2 regions of the Sphingomonas melonis DAPP-PG 224 genome follow, and region 1 is predicted to be linked to the other one. Evidence: riboswitches for the same ligand, from Rfam matches in the RefSeq annotation. Region 1 holds a riboswitch; the other holds the start of a gene.

Region 1 (4,679 bases):
GGGATCCTCGACGCGGTAGGAGAAGAGCGTGGCGCCGCCCTCCGCCTCGATGCGGGCGACGGCGCGGCGCAGCAGGGTGCGCAGGCCGTTGCCGAAGAAGATGTTGTCGCCGAGCACCAGCGTCACCGCCTCACCCGCAATCCAGCCCCGCCCGATCGTGAACGCCTGCGGCAGGCCCTCCGGTGCCGGTTGCTCGGCATAGGCGATCGACAGGCCGAGCGCCGATCCGTCGCCGAACAACGTGCGGTAATGGGGCAGGTATTCGGGGCTGGAGATGATCAGGATCTCGCGGATGCCGGCGAGCATCAGCGCCGACAGCGGATAATAGATCATCGGCTTGTCGTAGACGGGCAGCAGCTGCTTGTTGACGACGAGCGTCGCCGGATGGAGCCGCGTACCCGTGCCGCCGGCGAGAATGATGCCCTTCATGCCGCCAACCCTCGCCGCACGGCCGCGGCCTGATCGGCGACGATCGGACGCCACCATGCCTCGTGATTGAGATACCAGCGCACCGTTGCGTCCAGCCCGCTCTCGAAGCTCTGAACGGGGGTCCAGCCGAGTTCGTCGCGGATGCGCGTGGCATCGATGGCATAGCGCAGGTCGTGGCCCGGCCGGTCGGCGACGAAGGCGATCTGCTGCGCATAAGGGCGGCCGTCGGCACGGGGACGCAGGCGGTCGAGCGCCGCGCACAGCGTCTCCACCACGTCGATGTTGCGGCGCTCGGCATTGCCGCCAATGTTGTAGCGCCGCCTGGGCTGCCCGCGTTCGAACACCACCTGCAATGCGCGGACGTGATCGTCGACGAACAGCCAGTCGCGCACGTTCTCGCCGCGGCCGTAGACGGGCAGCGCTTCGCCCGCGAGCGCCTTGACGATCATCAGCGGGATCATCTTTTCGGGGAAGTGATAGGGCCCGTAATTGTTCGAACAATTGGTGACGAGCACCGGCAGGCCGTAGGTATGGCCCCAGGCACTGACCAGGTGATCCGATGCGGCCTTGCTCGCCGAATAGGGCGAGCGCGGGTTGTAGGGCGTGTCTTCGGTGAACAGGCCGGTGGGCCCGAGGCTGCCGAACACCTCATCGGTCGAGATATGGTGGAAGCGGAAGGCCGCGCGGCGCTCGGGGGCGAGATCCTGCCAATAGCTGCGGACCGCCGACAGCATGGTGAAGGTGCCGACGACATTGGTATCGACGAAGGCGCCCGGCCCGTCGATCGAGCGGTCGACATGGCTTTCCGCGGCGAGATGCGTGACGACATCGGGCTGGAAATCCCGCAGCGCAGCTGCAACGGCAACGCCGTCACGGGTGTCGCCGTGCACGAAACGGTAGCGAGGATCGTCGGCAATGGGTGCCAAGGCGGTCAGCGTGCCCGCGTAGGTCAATGCGTCATAGACGAGCACCTGATGCTCCGTCTCGCGGATCAGGTGGCGGACGAGCGCCGAACCGATGAAACCGGCTCCGCCGGTGACGAAGATGCGCATGGACCGAGCCTAGCGTGTGAAGGTTAATCCATCGCTGTCAGACACCATGGTCTATGTGTTGTCATGTAGACACGTCAACATTCTACCACGTTGACGGCCAGCCCACCCAGGCTCGTTTCCTTATATTGCGAGCGCATGTCCTCGCCCGTCTGGCGCATCGTCTCGATCACCGCGTCCAGGCTCACGACATGGCTGCCGTCGCCGCGCAGCGCGAGATAGGCGGCGTTGATCGCCTTCACCGCGCCCATCGTGTTGCGCTCGATGCAGGGAATTTGCACCAAGCCACCGATCGGGTCGCAGGTGAGGCCGAGATTGTGCTCCATGCCGATCTCCGCGGCATTCTCGACTTGAGCGGTGGTGCCGCCGAGTGTTGCGGCAAGCCCGCCCGCGGCCATCGAGCAGGCGACGCCGACCTCGCCCTGGCAGCCCATCTCGGCCGCCGAGATCGACGCGCGCTTCTTGTACAGCATGCCGATCGCCGCGGCGGTGAGCAGGAAGGTCCGAGCACCGTCCCGCCGCGTCGCCTCGTCGCACGCCACCAGCGTCTCGTAGAAGCGCAGCACGGCGGGCAGCACGCCCGCGGCGCCGTTTGTGGGCGCGGTGACGACGCGGCCACCCGCGGCATTCTCCTCGTTGACCGCAAGCGCCCACAGGCTGACCCATTCGAAGACCTCGGCGGGATTGCTGCCGGGCACGCAGCCGGTCAGCCCCTGTTCGATCGCGCGGGCGCGGCGCCGGACCTTCAAGCCGCCGGGCAGCACACCCTCCTGCGCAATGCCGCGGTCGATACAGGCGTGCATCGCGGCGCGCACCGCGTCGAGGAAGGCGTCGGTCTCGGTGCTCTCGCGCCAGGCGGTTTCGTTGGCGCGGACGATGTCGGCGATGCCGAGTCCGGTTGCCTCGCTGATCGCGAGGAGGTCGGCGCCCGAGCTGAACGGGTGGCGCACGGCAACGTTGCTCGCGCCCACGGGCGCCCCCTTGCGCAGGATCGCGCCCCCGCCGATCGAAAAATAGGTTTCCGCATATGTCGCGCCGTCCGCAAGCCGCGCGGTGAAGGTCATGCCATTGGGATGTTCGGGCAGGAACGCGCGCGGATGGAAGACGACATCGCTCGCTGCAAAGGCGATGGCGTGCGTGCCGGCGAGCGGCAGGCGTTCCTCTTCCGCGATCGCGACGAGGATACCGGGCGCTGCGTCAGGATCGAGCCGTTCGGGCTTCCAGCCGGCAAGCCCCAGGATCGCAGCGGTGTCGGTCGCGTGGCCGCGCCCCGTCAGGGCAAGGCTGCCGTAGAGATCGCAGGTAACGCGCACCGGGGCGGCCCCCTCCCCTGCCCGCCCCACCGCACGCTGGGCGAAGTCGAACGCGGCGCGCATCGGCCCGACGGTGTGCGAGCTCGACGGACCGATGCCGATCGTGAACAGCTCGGCGACGCTGATCGGCCGGTGCAGCCCGCGGTCGAGGGCTAGAGATGTAGATGTGTCGACAGGCATACAGGTCCTCTTCGCCGGTGATGCCCGGCCATGCGCCTGCCCCATCTGTCGCTTGTGCCTGAGATCGCTATCCCGTCGGCGGATGCGGGGGATGCCCCCCTCACCTCTCTCCAGATATTATCGTTATCGCCATGGTCCTTCTGCCTGAGAGTTTCCGGGGCGGTTGCTCCTTCGGCGCCGGGCAGGCCCGATCTCTCCCATGTCGACGGGCGCGGGTATCGACCGGGGCAGGGAAGGGGTCAAGGGCGCGATGCGGTACGGTTGCCGACGATCAGGTGGAGGCTTGGGTTGCCGCTTTCGCCAGTTTGGAGGCTTGGCCTTCGCTGACGCCGAGCCGGGTCGCGATGACCTTCAGCGGCAAGCCTTGCGCACGCAGCTCTCCTGCGCGACGGATACGGTCGTGTTTACTCATTGACTGAATGGCATTCCAAGTGTGGAGCAGCCGTTCGCGGCGCTGCGGATCACGTAAAGGATTGAGCGACCTTGTGCTCAACCGCTGCTTGTTCCTGACTTTGTGGTGCAGCCTTGGCCTCTGGTGCCTGAAGCAGGACCAGCGGTTCGTGCGACCAGCCATCGAATACAAAGGCCTGCGCGCCAGCCGATGCCTGTTGGTCACCGTGCCACAGATCATATGGCATGTTCTTATCTCCCCGACGATCGGCGTCATTTACAGCTAATTTACGATGAAGGATAGCATGTGCCTTGTGGTGATGTGCCTGCGGCAATTGATCGTGTGTCAGGGTAAGACGATCATGCAGCCTGTTACGCCGATGAAGCGCCCCACATTGTTGAAGCCTCGATAGATCGGCTGGCTGCTGCCAGAGCGATCACCTATCCCCCGTACGGCAGCCGCTCGACGTGTCGACACGTCGATATGTCGGTACGCTATAGATGGCCTGCAATGCGCACCCCTATTTCCTACTTGAAAGCACGAATTGTTGGATGGCTTGCCCTATTTTCCCTCGTGAAAGCGGCTTGGGGGTCCAAATCTTCGTGCTTTCGAGTAGGAAATGGTCATGGCCCGTACCCCTGCTTCGAACCGCTCGCCCGCTACCTCCGGAACGCTGCCGCAGCGCGACCTGTTCGCGCTTGACAGCCCGCTGCATGGCGAGATCCGCGGCGAGCGCTCGCTGATGGCGTTTCCGTTCTTCGCGCTGTCCAAGAACGCCTGGATGAAGCCGCTGACCTATGATCATGCGACCGTCTCGATCGAGGTGCGCCCCTCGGCGAGCGGCGTCGCGACGATCTACGACAAGGAGATCGTGCTCTACATCGCCAGCCTGATGGCAGCGAAGCTGGAGGCGGGCGATCAGGTCGAACAGGATTTCGTCTTCACCGCGCACGACCTGTTCTCGGCGACGGGCTCCAATCATTCGGCGCGCAGCTACGGCCGGCTGTCCGAGGCGCTGGAGCGGCTGCAGGGCACGCAGATTAAGACCAATATCGAGGCGGGTGGCGAGGGCGAGGAGGGGTTCTTCTCGTGGCTGTCCGAAGCAAAACTGCACTACAGCAAGACCAAGAGCGGCGAGCGGCGGCTGAAGGCGGTGAAGGTGCGCCTGTGCGACTGGCTGTATCGTGCGATCCTGCTCGATCGCCATGTGCTCGATTATGCCGCGGCCTATTTCCAGCTGGGACCGATCGAGCGGCGCATCTACGAGGTTGCGCGCTCGACCTGCGAGGAGGGGGGGGCGCTCGACCTCGACCTTGC
Region 2 (4,679 bases), on a different contig from region 1:
GCACCGAGTTGGACGAATTGGGCGCGCCGATCACCAGCATCGCATCGCACTGGCCGGCGATCGCCTTGACCGCGGCCTGCCGGTTCGACGTCGCATAGCAGATGTCCTCGCCGCGCGGCGCCTGCATCAGCGGGAAGCGGCGCTGCAGCGTGGCGACGACGGCTGCGGTATCGTCGACCGACAGCGTCGTCTGCGTCAGGAAGGCGAGGTTGGCGGGATCGGGGGGCGTGAAGGCCTCGGCGTCTTCGACCGTCTCGATCAGCGACATCGCGCCTTCGGGCACCTGGCCAAACGTGCCGATGACCTCCGGATGGCCGGCGTGGCCGATGAAGATGATATGGCGGCCGGCGTCGACCAACCGTTCGGCCTGGCGATGCACCTTGGACACCAGCGGGCAGGTCGCGTCGAGATAGGACAGGCCGCGATCCTCGGCGGCGGCGGGCACCGATTTGGGCACGCCATGCGCGGAAAAGACGACGGGCACGCCGTCGGGGACCTGGTCCAGCTCTTCGACGAAGATCGCGCCCTTCGCCTTCAGCGTATCGACGACGAACTTGTTGTGGACGATCTCGTGCCGGACATAGACGGGCGCACCGTGCTTTTCGATCGCGAGTTCGACGATGCGGATCGCGCGGTCGACCCCGGCGCAAAAGCCGCGCGGCGCGGCGATCAGCAGGTCGAGCGGAAGCCGGGAGGTGCCGGCGGCGGCGTCTGCGGAGATGGAGGCCATGTCCTGCCGCTTACGCGATTGCTTGCGCGCGCGAAAGGCGGTTCCTATGGTGCGCGCCGCAACGCCGGCCCCGCGCCGGCGCTGGTCCTGCTCGTTCGACAAAGGTACGCGTCCTCGTGAAAACCCCGGCAATCGGCCTTTGCGCCCTCGCGTTGATCCTGTCCGGTTGCGCGGGCAAGGGCGAGATCGTGGAAGGCGGCATCACCGCCGTGCGTTCGGCCTGCCCGACGGTGGGCGTCGCGGCGGGCACCGGCGACATCACGCTGTTCGATCCGGCGACCAGCCGCGACGAGAATGCGATCGACGTGGTCGCGAACATGACGCACGTCCGCGGCACCTGCGCCGACGTGGGCGACGACATCACGACGACGATCACCTTCGACGTGCTCGCCCGTCGCAACCGCGCCGATGCGGCGCGCGACGTGACGCTCCCCTATTATATCGCGATCGTGCGCGGCGGCACGGCGGTGACCGCGAAGCGCAAGGGAACGGTGACGGTGCATTTCGATGCCGGCCAGACCCGCGCGCAGGCGAGCGGCACGGCATCGACCACGATCGGCCGAGCCGCGGCGACGCTGCCGGAGTCGGTGCGCGAGGAACTGACCAAGAAGCGCAAGGCCGGCGACGAGGATGCCGCGGTCGATCCGCTGACCAAGCCCGAGGTGCGGAGCGCCGTGCTGCGCGCGACGTTCGAAGCGCTCGTCGGCTTCCAGCTGACCGACGACCAGCTGAAGTATAACGCGCAGCGGTAAGGGCGGTCGGTCACCGCCTTCCCGTCGTCACCCCGGACGTGTTCCGGGCTCCACTCCGCGGCGAGGGGGACGGCTGGAGGCACAGGCGCTACCCCCGCGGCCCGGTGGACCCCGGAACACGTCCGGGGTGACGGGGGAGATGGGGCGGTCGTCTCGTTTACCCAACTTGGCCCGATCGGCCGCTTTCTCAATTGACTAAACCGGCCTCGCTCGCCAGAGCGGCGCTTGTCGATGGCGGTGCGAACCGTCATGGGCATGCGCGGGAGAGAGCCCCTCACGAAAGGGGCCGCCGAAGGAGCAACCACCCCGGAATCTCTCAGGCAAACGGACCGCGCAGGCCTTATCGATACTCTGGAAAGCGCCCCTTCTAGGGGCCACCGAAGGGGTAAGCCGGCGGTGCCGGCGAAAGCTCTCAGGTTCCCGTGACAGAGGGGGTTCGACGGATCGTGACGGCGGGTATGCCCCCGCGGGACCGGTCGCGTGGCCTTGATCTGGAGACGGTTGATGAGCGAGACGTTGACGGAAACCCTGCCCGACCCGCTCGATGGGATCGACGAGGGCGACGAACCCGCCATCCTGCACCTGCCGCTCGACGCCTGGCACCGCGCCCGTGGCGGCCGCATGGTGCCGTTTGCCGGCTACGAAATGCCCGTCCAGTATGAAGGCATCATGGCCGAGCATCTGTGGGTGCGCGACTCGGTCGGGCTGTTCGACGTCAGCCACATGGGGCAGGTGACGCTGACCGGGGACGGCCTGGATGCGGCGGCGATCGCGAAGGCGCTGGAAGCGGTGCTGCCGGGCGACATCGCCGGCCTGGCGCCGACCAAGATCCGCTATTCGCTGCTGCTGAACGACGAGGGCGGCATCCTCGACGATCTGATGGTGACGACGCTGCCGGCAGACGGCGCGCATCCGTTCGGCGAGGCGAGCTATTATGTCGTCGTCAACGGCGCGACCAAATATGACGATCTCGCCTATCTGCTCGACGTGCTGCCCGACGATGTGACGCTGAACCTGATGGACGAGCAGGCGCTGCTCGCGGTGCAGGGGCCGAAGGCGGTCGAAGCGGTCGCGCGGCTGGTGCCGGGTGTCGAGAGCCTCGTGTTCATGACGGCGGGTGCGTTCGAATGGAACGGCCATGCGCTGTGGATCAGCCGCTCGGGCTATACCGGGGAAGATGGCGTCGAGATTTCGATCCCGGCCGAGGCAGCCGCAGCCTTCGCCGATGCGCTGTGCGAGCAGCCCGAGGTGAAGCCGATCGGCCTGGGCGCGCGCGATTCGCTGCGGCTCGAGGCCGGGTTGCCGCTGTACGGTCACGACCTCGATCCCGAAACGACGCCGGTGATGGCGGACCTGGGCTTCGCCCTGTCGAAGCGCCGCCGCGAGGCGGCCGACTTCGCCGGTGCCGGCCGCATCCTCGCCGAGCGCGAGAGCGGCGCGGCGGTGAAGCGCGTGGGCCTGTCGGTTGCCGGGCGCCAGCCGGTGCGCGAGGGCGCGAGCGTCGTCGACGCGGACGGCGCGGTGATCGGCCGCGTGACCAGCGGCGGCTTTGCCCCCAGCGTCGGCGCGCCGATCGCAATGGCCTATATCCCCGCCGATCTGGCGAGCGCCGGCACCGCCGTCCGCCTCGTCCAGCGCGGCAAGATCCATGAGGGCATCGTCACCCCGATGCCTTTCGTTCCCCACCGCTACGTCCGCAAGGCGTAGGCTTTCTGGAGCCAGTCAAGATGAGCCGTTACTTCACCGAAGATCACGAATGGGTCGATGTCGATGGTGACATCGGCACGGTCGGCATCTCGGAATATGCGCAGAGCCAGCTGGGCGACATCGTGTTCGTCGACGTCCCCGAAGACGGCAAGGCGCTGTCGAAGGGCGACGAGGCGGCGGTGGTCGAATCGGTGAAGGCGGCGTCGGACGTCTATTCGCCGGTGTCGGGCAACGTGCTGGAAGGCAACAGCCAGCTTGCCGACGATCCCAGCCTCGTCAACTCGGACGCCGAGGGCGAGGGCTGGTTCTTCAAGATCACGCTGAGCGATCCGTCCGAGCTGGAAACGCTGATGGACGAGACCGCCTACGAAGCGTTCGTCGCGAAGCTGTAAGACCTGCTCCCCTCCCGGGAAGGGAGGGGCTGGGGGTGGGTGGAGTGCTTGCTGTACGGCCGCTGCGCCGGGCAAGCCTTGCCGTACCACCAGGACGCTACCCACCCCCGACCCCTCCCTTCCCGGGAGGGGAGGAGCCTATGATGCGCTATCTGCCGCTTACCCAAACCGACCGTGAGGCGATGCTGTCCGTCATCGGCGCCGCCAGCATCGACGACCTGTTCGTCGACGTGCCCGAGGCTGCCCGGCTCGACGGCCCCGTCCATGGCCTGCCCAATCACGCCACCGAACTCGCGGTCGAGCGGCATATGGCCAAGCTCGCGCGGGCGAACACGGTCGCGGGCGAAGTGCCCTTCTTCCTCGGTGCGGGCGCGTATCGGCATCATGTGCCCGCGACGGTCGATCACCTGATCCAGCGCGGCGAGTTCCTGACCGCCTATACGCCGTATCAGCCCGAGATCGCACAGGGCACGCTGCAGATGCTGTTCGAGTTCCAGACGCAGGTCGCGCGCCTGCTCGGCACCGACGTCGCGAACGCGTCGATGTACGACGGTTCGACCGCATGCTGGGAAGCGATCGGCATGGCGCGGCGCATCACCAAGCGCGGCAAGGCGATCCTGTCGGCTGGCCTGCATCCGCATTATGTCAGCGTCGCCAAGACGATGGCGAAATATACCGGTGATACGCTGGACACGACGACGCCCTGGCTGACCGGCGAGATGGACATTGATCGGCTGATCGAAAAGATCGACGGCGATACGTCGTGCGTCGTCGTGCAATATCCGGACATCCTCGGCCGCATCGCCGACCTGACGCCGCTGGCCGACGCCTGCCACAAGAACAAGGCGCTGCTGATCGCGGTCGTTACCGAGCCGGTGGCGATGGGCGCGATCCGTAGCCCAGGCGAAATGGACGCCGATATCGTCGTCGGCGAAGGCCAGTCGCTGGGCGTCGGCCTGCAGTTCGGTGGCCCGTACGTCGGGCTGATGGGTTGCAAGGAAAAGTATATCCGCCAGATGCCGGGCCGCTTCTGCGGCGAGACGGTGGACGCCGACGGCAAGCGCGGCTTCGTGCTGACGCTGTCGACGCGCGAACAGC

Evidence for each region. Region 1 has a riboswitch for glycine ahead of SPHME3_RS0119615 (L-serine ammonia-lyase). Riboswitches for the same ligand answer to the same signal wherever they lie in the genome.
Region 2: linked by a shared signal. The riboswitch ahead of gcvT (glycine cleavage system aminomethyltransferase GcvT) and the one ahead of SPHME3_RS0119615 (L-serine ammonia-lyase) in region 1 are both predicted to bind glycine.

What each region holds. Positions count from the first base shown of each region.
Region 1 is NZ_KB900607.1:21,958-26,636, forward strand. It holds gene rfbA (glucose-1-phosphate thymidylyltransferase RfbA) at 1-429, opposite strand, end outside; gene rfbB (dTDP-glucose 4,6-dehydratase) at 426-1,481, opposite strand; gene SPHME3_RS0119615 (L-serine ammonia-lyase) at 1,556-2,971, opposite strand; glycine riboswitch at 3,094-3,181, opposite strand; gene SPHME3_RS21190 (hypothetical protein) at 3,243-3,638, opposite strand; gene SPHME3_RS0119625 (replication initiator protein A) at 3,982-4,679, shown strand, end outside.
Region 2 is NZ_KB900605.1:1,290,922-1,295,600, forward strand. It holds gene ispH (4-hydroxy-3-methylbut-2-enyl diphosphate reductase) at 1-730, opposite strand, end outside; gene SPHME3_RS0106445 (hypothetical protein) at 883-1,482, shown strand; glycine riboswitch at 1,733-1,824, shown strand; gene gcvT (glycine cleavage system aminomethyltransferase GcvT) at 1,987-3,189, shown strand; gene gcvH (glycine cleavage system protein GcvH) at 3,210-3,581, shown strand; gene gcvPA (aminomethyl-transferring glycine dehydrogenase subunit GcvPA) at 3,725-4,679, shown strand, end outside.